Regions from separate parts of the Streptomyces sp. SP17BM10 genome, predicted to be linked through region 3. Evidence: riboswitches for the same ligand, from Rfam matches in the RefSeq annotation. Region 3 holds a riboswitch; each other region holds the start of a gene.
The links. Region 3 has a riboswitch for S-adenosylmethionine ahead of thrC (threonine synthase). Riboswitches for the same ligand answer to the same signal wherever they lie in the genome.
Positions count from the first base shown of each region.

Region 1: it holds a riboswitch for S-adenosylmethionine, as region 3 does, so the genes downstream of both, PUR71_RS19930 (aminotransferase class V-fold PLP-dependent enzyme) here and thrC (threonine synthase) in region 3, are expected to answer to the same signal.
Region 2: it holds a riboswitch for S-adenosylmethionine, as region 3 does, so the genes downstream of both, PUR71_RS16395 (IclR family transcriptional regulator) here and thrC (threonine synthase) in region 3, are expected to answer to the same signal.

Region 1 covers NZ_JAQYXB010000588.1:240,358-245,615, reverse strand. Annotated here, with positions in the region: gene PUR71_RS19940 (hypothetical protein) at 99-524, shown strand; gene trpD (anthranilate phosphoribosyltransferase) at 639-1,715, shown strand; SAM riboswitch class IV at 1,824-1,941, shown strand; gene PUR71_RS19930 (aminotransferase class V-fold PLP-dependent enzyme) at 1,994-3,436, shown strand; gene PUR71_RS19925 (Lrp/AsnC family transcriptional regulator) at 3,440-3,721, opposite strand; gene PUR71_RS19920 (rhomboid family intramembrane serine protease) at 3,763-4,545, opposite strand; gene PUR71_RS19915 (hypothetical protein) at 4,768-5,031, shown strand; gene PUR71_RS19910 (NYN domain-containing protein) at 5,169-5,258, shown strand, end outside.
Region 2 covers NZ_JAQYXB010000576.1:45,450-50,707, reverse strand. Annotated here, with positions in the region: gene PUR71_RS16410 (TIGR01777 family oxidoreductase) at 1-450, shown strand, start outside; gene PUR71_RS16405 (mycothiol transferase) at 560-1,066, shown strand; gene PUR71_RS16400 (threonine/serine exporter family protein) at 1,133-2,386, shown strand; gene PUR71_RS16395 (IclR family transcriptional regulator) at 2,473-3,186, opposite strand; SAM riboswitch class I at 3,384-3,526, opposite strand; gene PUR71_RS16390 (hypothetical protein) at 3,974-4,387, shown strand; gene PUR71_RS16385 (hypothetical protein) at 4,413-4,904, shown strand; gene PUR71_RS16380 (NB-ARC domain-containing protein) at 5,084-5,258, opposite strand, start outside.
Region 3 covers NZ_JAQYXB010000684.1:276,906-282,163, reverse strand. Annotated here, with positions in the region: gene otsB (trehalose-phosphatase) at 1-340, shown strand, start outside; gene PUR71_RS40385 (alpha,alpha-trehalose-phosphate synthase (UDP-forming)) at 327-1,808, opposite strand; gene PUR71_RS40380 (glucosyl-3-phosphoglycerate synthase) at 1,847-2,866, opposite strand; SAM riboswitch class I at 3,009-3,142, shown strand; gene thrC (threonine synthase) at 3,160-4,455, shown strand; gene PUR71_RS40370 (ubiquitin-like small modifier protein 1) at 4,480-4,758, shown strand.

The sequences.
Region 1 (5,258 bases), on a different contig from region 3:
GAGGAACGCGCGCGGGAGGGGGCTCGGCCGGGGGTGATCCGGAGTAGCATCCGGGGCAGGCGAACGTGGTCCGGATCACACTTGAGGGAGCAGGGTCAATGGCGTACACGACCGATGAGACGCTCACCGTCCTCGTCTACAGCGACGACCGCAACACCCGCGAGCAGGTGCTGACGGCGCTCGGCCGCCGGCCCGCCGAGGATCTGCCGGAGTTGTCCTACCTGGAGTGCGCGACCACCCCCGCGGTGCTGCGGGCGCTGGAGAAGGGGGGCGTGGACCTCTGCGTCCTGGACGGCGAGGCGGTGCCGGCCGGTGGGCTCGGGCTCGGGCGGCAGCTCAAGGACGAGATCTACGGCTGCCCGCCGGTGCTGGTGCTGATCGGCCGGCCGCAGGACTCCTGGCTGGCCGCCTGGAGCCGGGCCGACGCGGCGATCTCGCACCCGGTGGACCCGGTCGCGCTGGCCGGGGCGGTGGCCACGCTGCTGCGGGCACGCCTGGCCAAGCGGGCCCCCGCGACGCGCTGAGCGGCGTCGTCTCAGTACTAGAGAAGACAAGGCCGGAGGTACCCCACCGCTCGATAGGCTGACTCCATCCGTACGGACGTCCCCATCGGGGAACCGACACAGCTGGAGTCAGCCATGGTGAACGTGAACCCTGCGAACGGTGGTACCGACCCCGCGCAGGCGGTCCGCACCTGGCCGGACCTCCTGGCGGCGCTGTTGAAGGGGGAGGACCTCGACCGCTCGGCCACCGCGTGGGCGATGGACCGGATCATGAGCGGCGAGGCGTCCCCCGTCCAGGTCGCCGGGTTCATGGTGGCGCTGCGGGCCAAGGGCGAGACGGTCGACGAGATCAGCGGTCTGGTGGACGCGATGTACGCGCACGCCGAGCCGCTGGACATCCCGGGCCCGGCGGTGGACATCGTCGGCACCGGCGGCGACCGCGCCAAGACCGTCAACATCTCCACGATGTCCGCGATCGTCGCGGCGGCGGCCGGCGCCAAGGTGGTCAAGCACGGCAACCGGGCGTCCTCCTCGGCCAGCGGCTCGTCCGACGTGCTGGAGAAGCTCGGCGTCGCCCTCGACCTCTCGGCCCGGCGGGTGGCCGAGGTGGCCGACGAGATCGGGCTCACCTTCTGTTTCGCGGCGAAGTTCCACCCGTCGATGCGGCACGCCGCCACCGCGCGGCGCGACCTCGGGGTGCCGACCGCGTTCAACATCCTCGGTCCGCTGACCAACCCGGCCAAGGTCACCTCGCACGCCGTCGGCTGCTTCGACACCCGGCTCGCCGGGCTCATCGCGGGCGTGCTCGCCCGGCGCGGCTCCAAGGCGCTGGTGTTCCGCGGCGACGACGGCCTGGACGAGCTCACCGTCACGACGACGTCGCGGGTGTGGATCGTGCGGGACGGGATCGTCACCGAGACCGCCTTCGACCCGCGGGACGTCGGCATCGAGCTCGTCGGCATCGAGGCGCTGCGCGGGGCGGACGCCTCCTACAACGCCGAGGTCGCGCGCCGGCTGCTGGCCGGGGAGCGCGGGCCGGTGCGGGACGCCGTCCTGCTCAACACGGCGGCGGCGCTGGTGGCGCTGGACCTGACGGACGCGCCGCTCGCCGAGCAGCTGGCGGCCGGCATGGAACGGGCGGCGGCGGCCGTGGACTCGGGCGCGGCGCAGGAACTGCTGCGGCGCTGGTCGGAGGCCACCGCCCGGGGCTGACGGGCGAGTTGGGGGCTCGCGGCGGATCGCTGCCGCGGGCCCCTTCGGCTGTCCGGATGGTGGATGCCTGTTTGACCACCCGGCGGACGCGACCTAGAGTCTTGGCCAGGTCATGAGTGACAGCGACAAGCCCCAGCTTGCTGTCCGGCAACCCTCCGTCCGTGGCGGGGTGCCCTGGGTGAGGACCGGGCCGCGCGGCGAACCGTCCGCGAGGCAAGCGCGGACGCCCGACGACTAGCACTCCCGGGGTCCCTCGACCCCCGAAGGAGTGCATCCTCATGTCCGTCGCCCACCCGTCTCCCGCCACCACCCTTCACTCGGCGCGCTCCGCGGGGCACCTCCCCGCGGGAGTCTGCGCCCCCCTCGCCGTCCTCGGCCACGACGTCCAGGTGCCGCTCGCCAACGGCGAGAAGGTCGGCTATGCGGCGCTCGACTACGCGGCCAGCTCGCCGGCGCTTCAGCGGGTGTGGGACGACGTCGCCGCGTACGCCCCGTACTACGGCAGCGTCCACCGCGGCGCCGGGTACCTCTCGCAACTGTCCACCGACCTGTTCGAGCAGAGCCGCCGGACCGTCGGCGAGTTCCTCGACCTGCGCGAGGGCGACCAGGTGGTCTTCACCCGGGCCACCACCGACTCGCTCAACCTGCTCGCCGCCGCGCTGCCGGCCGGCACCCGGGTGTTCGCCTTCGAGACCGAGCACCACGCCTCGCTGCTGCCCTGGGCCCACGCCGGGCTGGACGTCACCTACCTGCGCGCCCCCCGCTCGTACGCCGAAGCCGTCGCCGCGCTCGACACCGCGCTGGCCGGGGCGCCCGAGGGCCCGAAGCTGCTGTGCGTCACCGGCGCCTCGAACGTCACCGGCGAGCTGTGGCCGGTCGCCGAGCTGACCGCGACCGCGCACCGGCACGGCGCCCGGGTGGTGCTGGACGCCGCGCAGCTCGCCCCGCACCACCGGGTCTCGGTGTCCGAGCTGGACGTCGACTGGATCGCCTTCTCCGGCCACAAGATCTACGCGCCGTTCGGCGCCGGCGTGCTGGCCGGCCGGGCGGACTGGCTGGACGCGGCCGAGCCGTACCTGGCCGGCGGCGGCGCGACCCGCACGGTGGCCCGGGAGGCCGACGGCTCGGTGGCCGTCCAGTGGCACACCGGCCCGGCCCGGCACGAGGCCGGCTCGCCGAACGTCATCGGCGCCTACGCCATCGCCTCCGCCTGCCGGGCGCTGAGCGAGGCCGGCTTCGATGCGCTGGAGGCCCGTGAGCGGGCGCTGATCGCCCGGCTGACGGCCGGGCTGGCGGAGATCCCGCAGGTCAAGGTGCTGAACCTGTTCGGCCCCACCGGTGACGCCCCAAGCGTGGCGCGGGTGGGCGTGCTGTCCTTCGTCGTCCGGGGCTGGAACAGCTCGCACTTCTCGGCCGCGCTCTCCGCCGAGTACGGCATCGGCGTGCGCGACGGGCTGTTCTGTGCGCACCCGCTGGTGCGCACGCTGCTCGGCGACGAGGACGTCGCGCCGAGTCCTGTCTCCGAGTGCGGCGCGCCGGAGCCGTCGCTGCCGGGCGAGCGCAGCCTGAACGCGATCCGGGTCAGCTTCGGCGCCGGGACCCCGGACGAGCACGTCGACCGGTTCCTGACCGCCGTCCGCGAGCTGGTCACGGACGGCGCGGCGTGGAACTACCGCAACGAGGGCGGCCGTTGCGTGGCCGACACCCGTCGCGAGGGCTGAGGGCTACTCGTCCAGGCCGAGCGCGAACGCGGCCTCCAGGTCGTGCTGGGAGTAGGTGCGGAAGGCGATCTGGGTCTCGGTGTGCGCCACGCCCGGGACCTTGTTCAGCCGGCCGGGGATGACGTCGGCCAGGTCGTCGTGCTTGCGCACCCGCACCATCGCGACCAGGTCGTAGCCGCCGGTCACCGAGTACACCTCGCTGACCCCCTCGATGGAGGCGATGGCCTCGGCGATCTCCGGGATGCGGTCGACACTGGTCTTGATCAGGACGATGGCGGTGATCACTGTTCCGGCTCCTTCGTGGGGTGGCGCCAGCGTATCGGGCCTCAGCCGGGTCGTCTCGGGCGGTGGCCGACGACGGTGCAGGCGTAGAGGAACCCGGCGCAGAAGCCGATCACGTGGACCAGGTAGGCGACCCCCGGCCCGGCCGAGTGCACCGACCACCACTGCAGGGCGAACCAGAGGCCCAGCACCAGCCAGGCCGGGAACCGCAGCGGCAGGAAGAGCAGCAGCGGGACGAGCGTCGTCACCCGGGCGCGCGGGTGGAAGCGCAGGTAGGCGCCCAGGACGGCGGAGATCGCGCCGGAGGCTCCGATCAGGACGCGGGTGGAGTCCGCCGAGTGCGCCTCGGCGAGGGCGAAGCCATACGTCGCGAGGCTCCCGGCGGCCAGGTAGAAGAGGAGGAAACGGGCCCGGCCGACGCGCCGTTCGACGGTGGGGCCGAAGACGTGGAGGAAGAGCAGGTTTCCCGCCAGGTGCAGCCAGCCGGCGTGCAGGAAGAGACCGGTGAGGACGGAGACGGCCGGGCGCTTGCCCGGGGTGGCTGCGGCCGGACAGCCCGGGACCGGGTCCGGGGCCTCGGCGAGTTGTTCGGCTGTCAGCGGCCGCCCGGCCAGGAGCTCCGCGGGGACGGCGCCCCAGCGCTGCTCGTAGCGCTGCTCGGCGCAGACCCGGGCCTGCCCGGTGCCGTACAGGGGGTTGAGTCCGGCGGCCGGGCCGAGCAGGAAGACCAGCGTGTTGATCGCGATCAGGGCGTAGGTGACCGCCGGGGCGGGCACCGCGGGGCCGCCGTCCCGCGTGTCGGTGTGGCCGGGAGCCGCGAGCGCCATGCGCCCAAGCATCCCTCCGAAGGCCGTCCGTGACACCGCGCTGTACGGCAGGTGGACTAGGGCGGGCAGGCCCGCTCCAGCGGTTCCGATCGCCCGAACCGGTGGCCGCGACGGTTGCCCCAGGCAATAGGCTTGGGGCGGGCATTCCCGCCTCCCGCCGCCGATGCCGGGGCTCCGGGGGGAGCGCCTAGCCCACCCAGGGAACACCCGAGAGGACCCCCGATGACCGTCCCCGCCCTGACCGCCGAGACGCGTTGGCGCTGCACCCTGTGCGGCAACCTCACCCGCTTCGACGTGACCCGCACCGCGCGGGTCACCGAGTTCCTGCACTTCGACCTGGCCGGTGAGTCCAAGGTCGAGGAGACCGAAGTCCTGAGCGAGACGGTCGAGACGGTGCGCTGCCGCTGGTGCAACGCGGTGGACCAGGTCGAGCTGGTCGCCCGCCCGGGCGCGCAGGACGCGGCGGCCGAGGCCGAGCAGGCCTGATGCCCCGCCGGTGCGGCGGACGGTGCACGGCAGGGCCGTCCGCCGCACGGGACAATACAGACAGAACGCACGGAGCGTGACGACAGGGACGGCGGCCGCGGGGCCGCCCCCGTTGGACCAGGATCGGAGCCGAGGACGTGGTGGACGCAGCGAGGGAGCCCGCCGGACCGCAGGGGCAGCCCGCTGCGGAGCCGGCCGCCGGGGCGGCGGGGGTCGTCGACGGTGCC
Region 2 (5,258 bases), on a different contig from region 3:
CTCGCGCTGCGCACCGCCGTCGTGCTCGGGCCGGAGCGCGGCGGCGCGTTCGACTCGCTCTCCTGGCTGGCCCGGCTGGGCGCCGGCGGGCCGATCGCGGGCGGCGCGCAGTACGTGTCCTGGATCCACGCGCGGGACTTCGTCCGCGCCGTCGAGTTCCTCGTCGCCCGGGACGACCTCGCCGGCCCGGTCAACCTCGCCGCCCCGCACCCGCTGCCCCAGCGCGAGTTCATGCGCGAGCTGCGGGCGGCCTGGGGCATGCCGCTCGCCCTGCCCGCCACGCGCTGGATGGCCGAGCTCGGCGCCTTCGCACTGCGCTCGGAGAGCGAGCTGCTGCTGAAGAGCCGCCGCGTCGTGCCGGCCAGACTGCTGGAGGCGGGCTTCGCCTTCGAGCGCCCGGACTGGCCGCAGGCCGCCCGCGACCTGGTGCGGCGGCTGCGCGGGCGCTGAGGGCCCCGGCCCCCGGGCGACCCCGAGTGGCTGGCGCACCCGTGACGGGACATGCTCGTTGGGGCGCCCGAGCGGCGCAGGACCCCGAGTGGAGGCGACAGTGACGGGTGTGACCAGCGCCGATCTCCTGGTGGACACGTTCGGCCGGATCCGGGAGGAGGTCGCCGGCGTCGTCGACGGGCTCTCCCCCGAGCAGCTCGCGTTCCGGGTGCGGGACTCGGCCAACTCGATCGCCTGGCTGGTCTGGCACCTCACCAGGATCCAGGACGACCACCTCGCCGACGCCGCCGACCGCGAGCAGACGTGGACGGCGGAGGGCTGGGCAGAGCGATTCGCCCTCCCGTTCGCCGCGGCGGCCACCGGCTACGGTCACCGGCCCGCGCAGGTCGCCAGGGTGATTGCCACCGCCGATCTGCTGCTGGGCTACCACGAGGCCGTCCACGCCCGGACGGTCGACTACGTGCGCAGACTGAACGGCCCCGCCCTCGCGCGGATCGTCGACGAGTCGTGGGACCCGCCGGTCACCCTCGGGGTGCGGCTGATCAGCGTGATCTCGGACGACCTCCAGCACGTCGGCCAGGCGGCCTACGTGCGCGGACTGCTGGGCGGGGGCTAGCAGCGCGGAACCGGACGGCCCGGGGCACGGTCGGGCCGAATCGGGTGGGATGGGACGATACGTGCCATGTCAAGCACGTCTCCCTCGGTCCGGGACACCGCCGCCCCGCCCGACCCGCTCCGCCGCCTCCTGCTCGACCTGGGCGACGCCCTCCTGGGCGGCGGTCTGCCCGTCCACGACGTCGAGGAGGAACTCCACGGCCTGGGGCGGGCGCTGGGGGCACCCGGGGTGCGGGTCGCCGCCCTCACCAACGGGCTGTTCGTCTCGCTCGGCGCGGACGACGCCACCGCGTTCCGGCCCGTCGGCGCCGCGCTGCGCTTCGAGCAGACGGCCGACGTCCTCCACCTGGTGCACCGGCTGCGCGCCGGCGGGCTCGACGGGCCCCGGGCGCTCGCCGAGCTGGACGCGATCCGGCGGGCGCCGGCCCGCTGGCCGGCGTGGGTGGCGGACCTCGGGGCGCTGCCGGTCGGGGTCGGGGTGTGCATGTTCCTGCAGCCGGTCGCCGCGAACGTGCTGGCGGCGGGCGCCGGTTCGCTGGTCGTCGCGGGGCTGACCGTGCTCGCGCGGCGGCTGCCGTCGCTGCGGCCGCTGCTGCCCGTCACCGCCGGGTTCCTCGTCGCGTTGCTCGTCCTGGCGCTCGCGCGGGCCTCGCTGCTGGACGGCCCGCTGCGGACGATCGTCGCCACGCTGGCGATCCTGCTGCCGGGCGGGCTGCTGGTCACCGGCCTGTCGGAGATCGCCGCGGGCTCGGCCAGCGCCGGGACGGCCCGCCTGGTGTCCGGGGCGGTGCAGCTCGCGCTGTTCCTCGCCGGGGTGGCCGCGGCCGCCACCGCGATCGGCATGCCCGCCTCCGCGCTGGCCAACGTCCAGGTGGCCAAGCCGAGTTGGTGGGTGATCGGGCTGGGCCTGGCGATCGCCGTCGCGGGTGTCGTGATCAACGTGAACACCCCGCCGAGCGCCGTCCCGTGGATCGTCGCGGTGATCGCGGTGAGCGTCACCGTCCAGGTCGTCGTCGGCTCCGAGCACGGCGCGGCGATCGGCGGCCTGGCCGGGGCGGTCTCCGCCGCGGTCGCCGCCACCCTGGTGCACTGGCTGCCCGGCGGGCCGCTGTGGCAGGTGCTCTACCTGCCCGCGTTCTGGATCGTCGTGCCGGGCTCCTTCGGCCTGCTGAACACCGCCCAGATCGAGGTGGGCAACGGGGCCCAGTCGGTGCTGGCGGCGGTCTCGGCGGTCTTCGGGGTGTCGATCGGCACCCTGATCGGCTCGGTGATCAGCCGCGTTCCCCGTCCGGCGCTCCTCACCCCGGCCGCCCGGGTCTGAGCCGGTTCACAGCCGGCTCCGAGCCGGGTTCTGAGCCGGTTCTCCGGGCGGGTCGATCGACCCGCCCGGAGAACCGACCAGGCCGGTCACGGGTGGCGCAGCGCCTCGGTGAGGTGGTTCGCCGCCTCGATGACGGCCTGGGACAGGCGTGCCCCCGGGTGCCGGGTGAGCCGTTCGATCGGGCCGGAGACGGTGACCGCGGCCACCACCCGGTTGGACGGCCCGCGCACCGGCGCCGACACGGAGGCGACCCCGAGCTCGCGCTCGCCGATGGACTGCGCCCAGCCCCGACGCCGTACGCCGCTGAGGGCCGTGGCCGTGAAGCGCGCCCCCTGGAGCCCCCGGTGCAGGCGCTCCGGCTCCTCCCAGGCGAGCAGGATCTGGGCGGCGGCCCCGACCTTCATCGGGAGCGTCACCCCCACCGGCACGGTGTCGCGCAGACCGGAGAGCCGCTCCGCGACGGCCACGCAGATCCGGACCTCGCCCTGACGGCGGTACAGCTGGGCGCTCTCGCCGGTGACGTCCCGCAGGTGCACGAGCACCGACCCGGCGGCCGCCAGCAGCCGGTCCTCCCCCGCCGCCGCCGACAGCTCGGCCAGCCGGGGGCCCAGGACGAACCGGCCCTGCAGGTCCCTGGTGACCAGCCGGTGGTGTTCCAGCGCGACGGCGAGCCGGTGCGCGGTGGGGCGCGCCAGGCCGGTGGCGGCGGCGAGCCCGGCCAGGGTGGTGGGCCCGGACTCCAGGGTGGCGAGGATCGCGGTGGCCTTGTCGAGCACGCCGACGCCGCTCGTGAGCTCCATGGATGGGTACTCCAGTCTCGAATCCGCGGCCGGTGGGTGGTCCGGCCCGCGGGGGCTCCCCGCGGGGAGCGGGGGGGTGGTCAGCGAGAACGGGCCGGAGAAGTCGGCCGGATGCCTGCGCCGGGCACGAGACGGGTACGCGGAAGGGCCGGGGCGGGAAGCGCCCGGGCGAAGGACAGCACAGAGAGCACCGTGTCTCCTCATCTTTCCCGCGCCACGTTGGCGACAGGCCGGAGTTGGCACTGATCCCGGACGGCACGGCGCGTACTTCGGACGCCGGGTCGAACGGGGAGTTGCCGGGGCTTCGTAGGGCCGGTCCCTCCACCCCTCTGGATGATTCGCGAGGAACGATACAAGATTCCCGGGGCCGCCCGCCAAACCTCCCCCCGCCCTCCCCTTCCCTCCCCCGCCCCGCGTCCCGGCGGTTCGTGGCAGCACGGCTCCCGCCGGGCCCGGCCGACGGGGCTCCCCCGTCGACGTCGACGCGGCGCGGGCGGCCGGGATGACGGGGGCGGCCACCGCGAGCCCGCCGACCTCCGCGGGCTCGCCGGCGCCCGTCCTGAGCGTCGACCACAGATCTGTCGGACCGTCAAAGTCCTTTCTTGTTAAGGACGATCACCGCGACTCCTGTTCTGAATCGAGTCGCCGGCGTCGCGGATCCGGACATCTGTCACGGTTTCGAAGCGGCAGTGCCACGACTTCGCATATCCCTCACGCCGCCGCGACCGGAGCTCTACCGTTTGACCGACGGTCCTTCCCGACCGTCCCCGAGCGGGAGGGCGAGCACATGAACGGTCGCCAGGGTCCGGTCGTGCGGTCGGGGGTGGTCGACGTGGCGCTGTGCGCCGCCGCGGCCCGCTCGTCCGGCACGGGCCAGGCCCACGACGGCGTGCAGGACCTCGCGACCGGTACGGGCTTCGGCACCGGGAATCAGCGGATCACCGGGGCCTCGACCACGTTCTCGGTCGGCCAGACCGCCTACGTGGCCTTCATCACCGACGCGGGCGCGGCCGGGTGGACGACGGGCACGCTGCGGGCCGACGCCTGCGGCGGGGACACCGGCGGGAGCGAGACGAAGACCTTCGTCCTGCGCGAGGCCTCCACGTGGTGCAGCTGGTTCGTCGGGCCCGGCTCCTTCACCGACGGCAACCGGAGCCCGTGCGAACTGGTGCCCGGGCAAGGACCCCAAAACGTCAACTGAACCCCACGAGAGAAGGGTCGGAGCCGTGCAGCCCGTCAAGATCAGCGTCCAGTCCGGAGCACTCGCCGCCATCGGCGTGATCGCGTTCATCGACAGTTTCCTCCCCTGGTACACCGTCACCGAGAAGTCGGGCGCCACGGGCCTGCTCACCCGGTACGCGGCGAGCGGCAACGCCTGGGACGTGGGCGCCGGCGCCTGGATCCCGGTGATCGTCCTCGTGGCCGTGGGCATCATGGCCGCCCTCCCCGCCATCGGCCGCGGCCTCCCGGCCCGCCAGGGCCACGTCACCAACCTCGTCCTCGCGGCGGTCGCCACCGTCATCGTCCTGCTCCGCTGGCTCACCTACCCGTCGATCCCGGTCGGCGAGTCCGCCTTCATCGACGCCGGCGCCGACGTCGGCACCTACCTCGGCGTCCTCCTCTGCCTCGCCGCCACCGGCGCGGCCTACCTCGGCTTCACCGCCAACGGGGGCACCCTGGACAGCTTCACCAAGATCTTCCGCACCCCGTCCGCATAGGGGCCGTCGCGGATCCGGCCGAAGGCGCGGGGCCCGACGGGCCTCGCCGCGTCCCACGTCCCTCAGGCGCCGCACTCGCCGTCGTCGACGAACGACGCCCGCCGTGCCGAGGTCGGCCGAGCGCGGCGCGGGCCGTCCCGACCAGCAGGTCCAGCAGGAACTGCTGGACCAGGTGGTCTCTATGCCATGCCGACGGCCCGATGGGCGGGCGTCGGGCGGTCTCCGGTCGGGGGGCGGCTCAGGCGACGGTCCAGGTCGGCGAGGCGCCAGGCCGGTCTCGATCGCAGGCGGGCCGCGACGGCCGATACGGCTCCGGGGGCGTATCCGCAGGCCTGGACGATGCGTTCGGCGGCC
Region 3 (5,258 bases):
CGGTCTGGCGGCGGAGCACGGGCTGGTGGTGGAGCCCGGGCGGCTGGTTTTCGAGCTCCGGCCTCCGGGCGTGGACAAGGGCGCCGCGTTGACCGGGTTCCTGAGGGAGGTCGGAGCTCGGGTCGTGCTCTATGCGGGGGATGATTTGGGGGACATCGCGGCCTTCGCCGCCGTCGAGAAGCTGCGCGGGGAGGGCCTCGCGGGTCTTCTCGTGTGCAGCGGCGCCGTGGGGGACGAGCCGGTGCGGGAGCTCGCCGACCGGGCTGACCTGGTGGTGCCCGGGCCGGCGGGCGTGGTGGAACTGCTGACGGATCTGGGCGGGGCGATCAGAGCGCGTTGAGCTGGTCCAGGAACCACTGCTGGGGCGGGAGCGCGGTGGCCGCCGCGGCCAGGCGCTTGGTGCGGTCGGCGCGCTCCTCGTCGGGCATGGTGAGACCCGCGTGGAGGGCGTCGGCCGTCTCGATGACGTCGTACGGGTTCACGCTGATCGCGTCCTCGGCCAGTTCGCTGTGGGCGCCGGCCTCGCGGGACAGGACGAGCGCGCAGCCGTTGTCGGAGACCACCGGGACTTCCTTGGCCACCAGGTTCATGCCGTCCCGGATGGGGTTCACCAGGGCGACGTCGGCCAGCCGGTAGGCGGCGAGCGAGCGCGGGAAGTCGTCGTCGACGTGCAGGATCAGCGGCTGCCAGGTGGGGGTGGCGAATTCGGTGCCGATCGCTTCGGCGAGCTCCTGGACCTGGGCGGTGTAGTTCCGGTATTCGGCCAGGTCGGTCCGGGACGGGTAGGCGAAGGCGATGTGCACCACGCGGTCGTGCCACTCCGGGCGCGTGCGCAGGAGGTGGCGGTAGGCGAGCAGGCCCCGGACGATGTTCTTGCTCAGTTCGGTGCGGTCGACCCGGACGATCGTGCGTCGGTCGCCCACGGCCTCGCGCAGGGCGGCGAGGCGCTCGTCGACGTCGGGGCGGTGGGCGCGCTCTCGCAGGAAGTCGGCGTCGGCGCCCAGGGCGTGAACGCCCAGCTGGGTCGTGTGGTCGATGGGGGTGCCCCCGGCCGACGGCTGGGGGAAGGTGACGGTGAGGGCGTCGTGGTCGACGGTCGCGTGCAGGATCTCCTCGCAGCAGGCGGCGAAGGCCCGGGCCCAGCGTTCGGTGAGGAAGCCCGCCCGGTCGGCGCCGAGGATGCCGATGAGGACGGCCCTGGCCACGTCGTCCGGGAGGAGGCGGAAGTACTCGGGCGGGGCCCACGGGGTGTGGGAGAAGTGGCCGATGCGCAGGTCGGGGCGGGCCGCGCGGAGCAGGGCCGGGGTGAGGGACAGGTGGTAGTCCTGCACCAGGACGGCGGCGTTCGGGGCGGCCTCGGCCGCGAGGGCGTCCGCGAAGGCGCGGTTGTACGTCTCGTAGGCGGCCCACTCGGTGCGGAAGCCGGCGTCGAAGACGGGGGCGGTGGGCGTGGCGTAGAGCAGGTGGTTGACGAACCAGAGGGTCGAGTTGGCGACGCCGTTGTAGGCGCGGGCGAAGGTCTCCGGGTCGATGTCCAGCATCCGGACGGCCTGTCCGCCGACGTCGTGGCCGGCCAGGTCGAGGCGCCCGTACGGGGCTTCCCGGGCGGCCCGGCGGTCCGCGTCGCCCAGGGCGGCGCACACCCAGACGGCGTTCGGGTCGTCGATCGCGGAGAGGCCGGAGACCAGGCCCCCACCGCCGCGTTTGAGGGTCAGCGTGCCGTCGTCCGCGGTGCCGAAGGAGACCGGTCCGCGGTTGGAAGCCACCAGCACGGTCGCGCTCGAACGTTCGGTCGTGAGATCGCCCATGGTTGGTACGTTGCCGGGGGTCCGGGTCGGCAAACGTTTCAGTGGCGGGTCGCGTACTCGGGGACGGTGTGCATCGGGGGGCGTTCCAGGGCCGTCACGGGGTGGGTGTGGCCGGTGAACGCGCGGGTCTCCGGGTCGCGGGTGAACTGGGTGAGCAGCGGGTGGACGAGGTCGGCCGAGGCCTTGAGCCGGTGGGCGCGGTCGAGGCGTTCGAGCGCGGTGCGGTAGATGGTGGCGGCCATCCGGCCGAGGGCCTGGCCGTCCTGGTGGCGGTGGTGGCGGACGCCGACGTCCACCTGGGCCAGGGCGTCGAGCCCGACCAGGTCCAGCGCGTCGACCAGGAGGCCGAGCTCGACGCCGTAGCCGGTGGGGAACGGGAGCCGTTCGAGCAGTGCGCGGCGGGCCGCGTACTCGCCGCCCAGCGGCTGGACGAAACCGGCGAGTTCCGGCCAGTGCAGGTTGAGGAGGGGACGGGCGACGAGCTCGGTCACCCGGCCGCCGCCGGCCGGGAAGACGGCGTCCGGGTCGCCGGCGGAGCCCCTGACTTCGAGCGGGCGGTCGTACATGGCCTTGACCAGCTGGATGTCCGGCTCGGTGAGCAGCGGGCCGACGGTGCCGGAGACGAAGGCGGGGTCGAACTCGCGCAGGTCCGCGTCGACGAAGCAGACGATGTCGCCCCGGGTGACCAGCAGCGAGCGCCACAGCACCTCGCCCTTGCCGGGCACGGCGGGCAGCCGGGGCAGGATCTCGTCGCGCGGCACGACCCGGGCGCCGGCCGCGGCGGCCACGGCGGCGGTGTCGTCGGCCGACCCCGAGTCGACGACGACGAGTTCGTCGACCAGGGGGAGGCGCTCCATCAGCTCGCGCCGGATCGTGCGGACGATGTCGCCGACGGTGGCCGCCTCGTCGAGGGCGGGCAGGACGACGCTGACGGTGTGGCCGGTGCGGCGCTTGGCCGCGAGGAGGGTGTCGACCGGCCGGTCGGCCGCGCTCCACGAGCGGCGGCCCAGCCAGGAGGCCGCCTGCGGGAGGAGTGCGGGGATCGGTTCGGCGGGCACGGGACTCTCCTCGGCGGATCGGGGTGGAACGGGCCATCTCGCGTGGCGGACGGCCCCTTTCGGGCCCGGCGCCTTCGGATACAGTCTTCGTACAGCGGTCGGACCTTCGCACGCCGGGGTCGCCGCTGACGACAACTTCACATGCTCATCCAGAGGGACTGAGGGAACGGCCCGTTGACGTCCCGGCAACCTTCTCGCGCGGCCGGCCACCAGGCCCCGGCGGGACAGGTGCCAATTCCGGCCCGTGGTGCGCCCGCACCCCGGGGAAGATGAGGAGAGAGGCCTCCGCCATCATGGCTATCACCGCGACATCCGCGTTCGACGCCGCACCCGCATCCGTGGATCTCGGCCCCGCCACCGCCCTGTCCTGTCGGGAGTGCGGCACCCGCTTCCCGCTCGGTCCGAGCTTCGCCTGCCTGGAGTGCTTCGGGCCGCTGGAGATCGCGTACGAGTTCGGTGGTGAGGCCGCCGAGGAGCTGCGCAAGCGGATCGAGGCCGGGCCCGCGTCGATCTGGCGTTACGCGCCGCTGCTGCCGGTGCCCGCCGACGTCGCCTCCAAGCCGAACCTGAACCCGGGCTGGACCCCGCTGGTCAAGGCGGACAACCTCGGGCGGGAGCTGGGCTTCACGGCCCCGCTGCACGTGAAGGACGACTCGGGCAACCCCACGCACTCGTTCAAGGACCGCGTGGTGGCCTGCGCCATCGAGGCCGCGCGCGCCTTCGGCTACACCACGCTGTCCTGCTCGTCGACCGGCAACCTGGCCGGCGCGGTCGGCGCCGCGGCGGCCAGGGCCGGGTTCCGCTCGTGCGTGTTCATCCCGCACGACCTGGAGCAGGGCAAGGTCGTCATGGCCGGGGTGTACGGCGGCGAACTGGTCGGCATCGAGGGCAACTACGACGACGTGAACCGCTTCTGCTCGGAGCTGATCGGCGACCCGGCTGGCGAGGGCTGGGGCTTCGTCAACGTCAACCTCCGCCCGTACTACGGCGAGGGCTCCAAGACGCTCGCGTACGAGATCTGCGAGCAGCTCGGCTGGCGGCTGCCGGAGCAGATCGTCATCCCGATCGCCTCGGGCTCGCAGCTCACGAAGATCGACAAGGGCCTGCAGGAGCTGATCAGGCTCGGACTGGTCGAGGACCGGCCGTACAAGGTCTTCGGCGCCCAGGCCGCGGGCTGCTCGCCGGTCTCCGCGGCCTTCAAGGCCGGCCGGGACGTGATCAAGCCGGTGAAGCCGGACACCATCGCCAAGTCGCTGGCGATCGGCAACCCGGCGGACGGCCCGTACGTGCTGGACATCGCGCGGCGCACCGGCGGCGCGGTCGAGGACGTCACCGACGCCGAGGTGGTGGCCGCCATCCGGCTGCTGGCCCGCACCGAGGGCATCTTCGCCGAGACCGCGGGCGGGGTGACCGTCGGCGTGCTCAAGAAGCTGGTCGAGACCGGGCAGCTGGATCCGGCCAAGGAGACCGTCGCGATCAACACCGGTGACGGCCTCAAGACCCTGGACGCCGTCGCCGATGCGGGGATGACCGCGGTCATCCGCCCGACGCTGGAGTCCTTCCGCAGCGCCGGCCTCGCGTCCGCCTGATTCCCCCCACGAGGAGAGCCACCCATGAGCGCCACCGTCCGCATCCCCACCATCCTGCGCACCTACACCGGCGGGGCCGCCGAGGTCACCGCCGACGGCGGGACCCTGGGCGATGTCATCGCCGACCTGGAGAAGAACCACGCGGGCATCTCCGCGCGCATCCTGGACGACACCGGCAAGCTGCGCCGTTTCGTGAACGTGTACGTGAACGACGACGACGTGCGATTCGCCGAGGGCCTCGCGACCGAGATCAAGGACGGCGCCAGCGTCTCGATCATTCCGGCGGTGGCCGGCGGCTGCTGAGCCGCGCCCCGCGCCGACCGGCCGCCCCCGCGCACGGAATTCCGCATTCCGTGCGCGGGGGCGGCCGCTCGCATTTCGGCGGGAATGTTTCCCGGTCGAGTGGGAGTAGAGTGTCGCTCGGCCGGGAACAGGGGTCCCCCTCCCCCTCCCCGTGCGAACCGCCGCTCCGCCGTCCGTCCGTTGAGACCGCCCGGGGACCGGGCCGGGAAACGTGTCACGCGGATGTCAGAATTCACCAGGGGATTTGCGCATTCCGTCCGCTATGTCCGGCGCGAATTGCGGAGTTCCTTCCGATTCGGCCCGGCCTGTCCCTTGACGCGGACCCGGAATTCACCGCGGAGGACCCTGTTGCAGAGGGCGTCGATCCGGATACATTCAGCCGCGGTCGACGCAATCACCCGCCCACCGGATGTCGTTCGGGGCGGTTGGTCGCGGCGTGCACGGCTGCGCCCAGGGGGGGTTCCCCGGGCCGGCCTTCAAACCAACCCGGGCCCGCGACC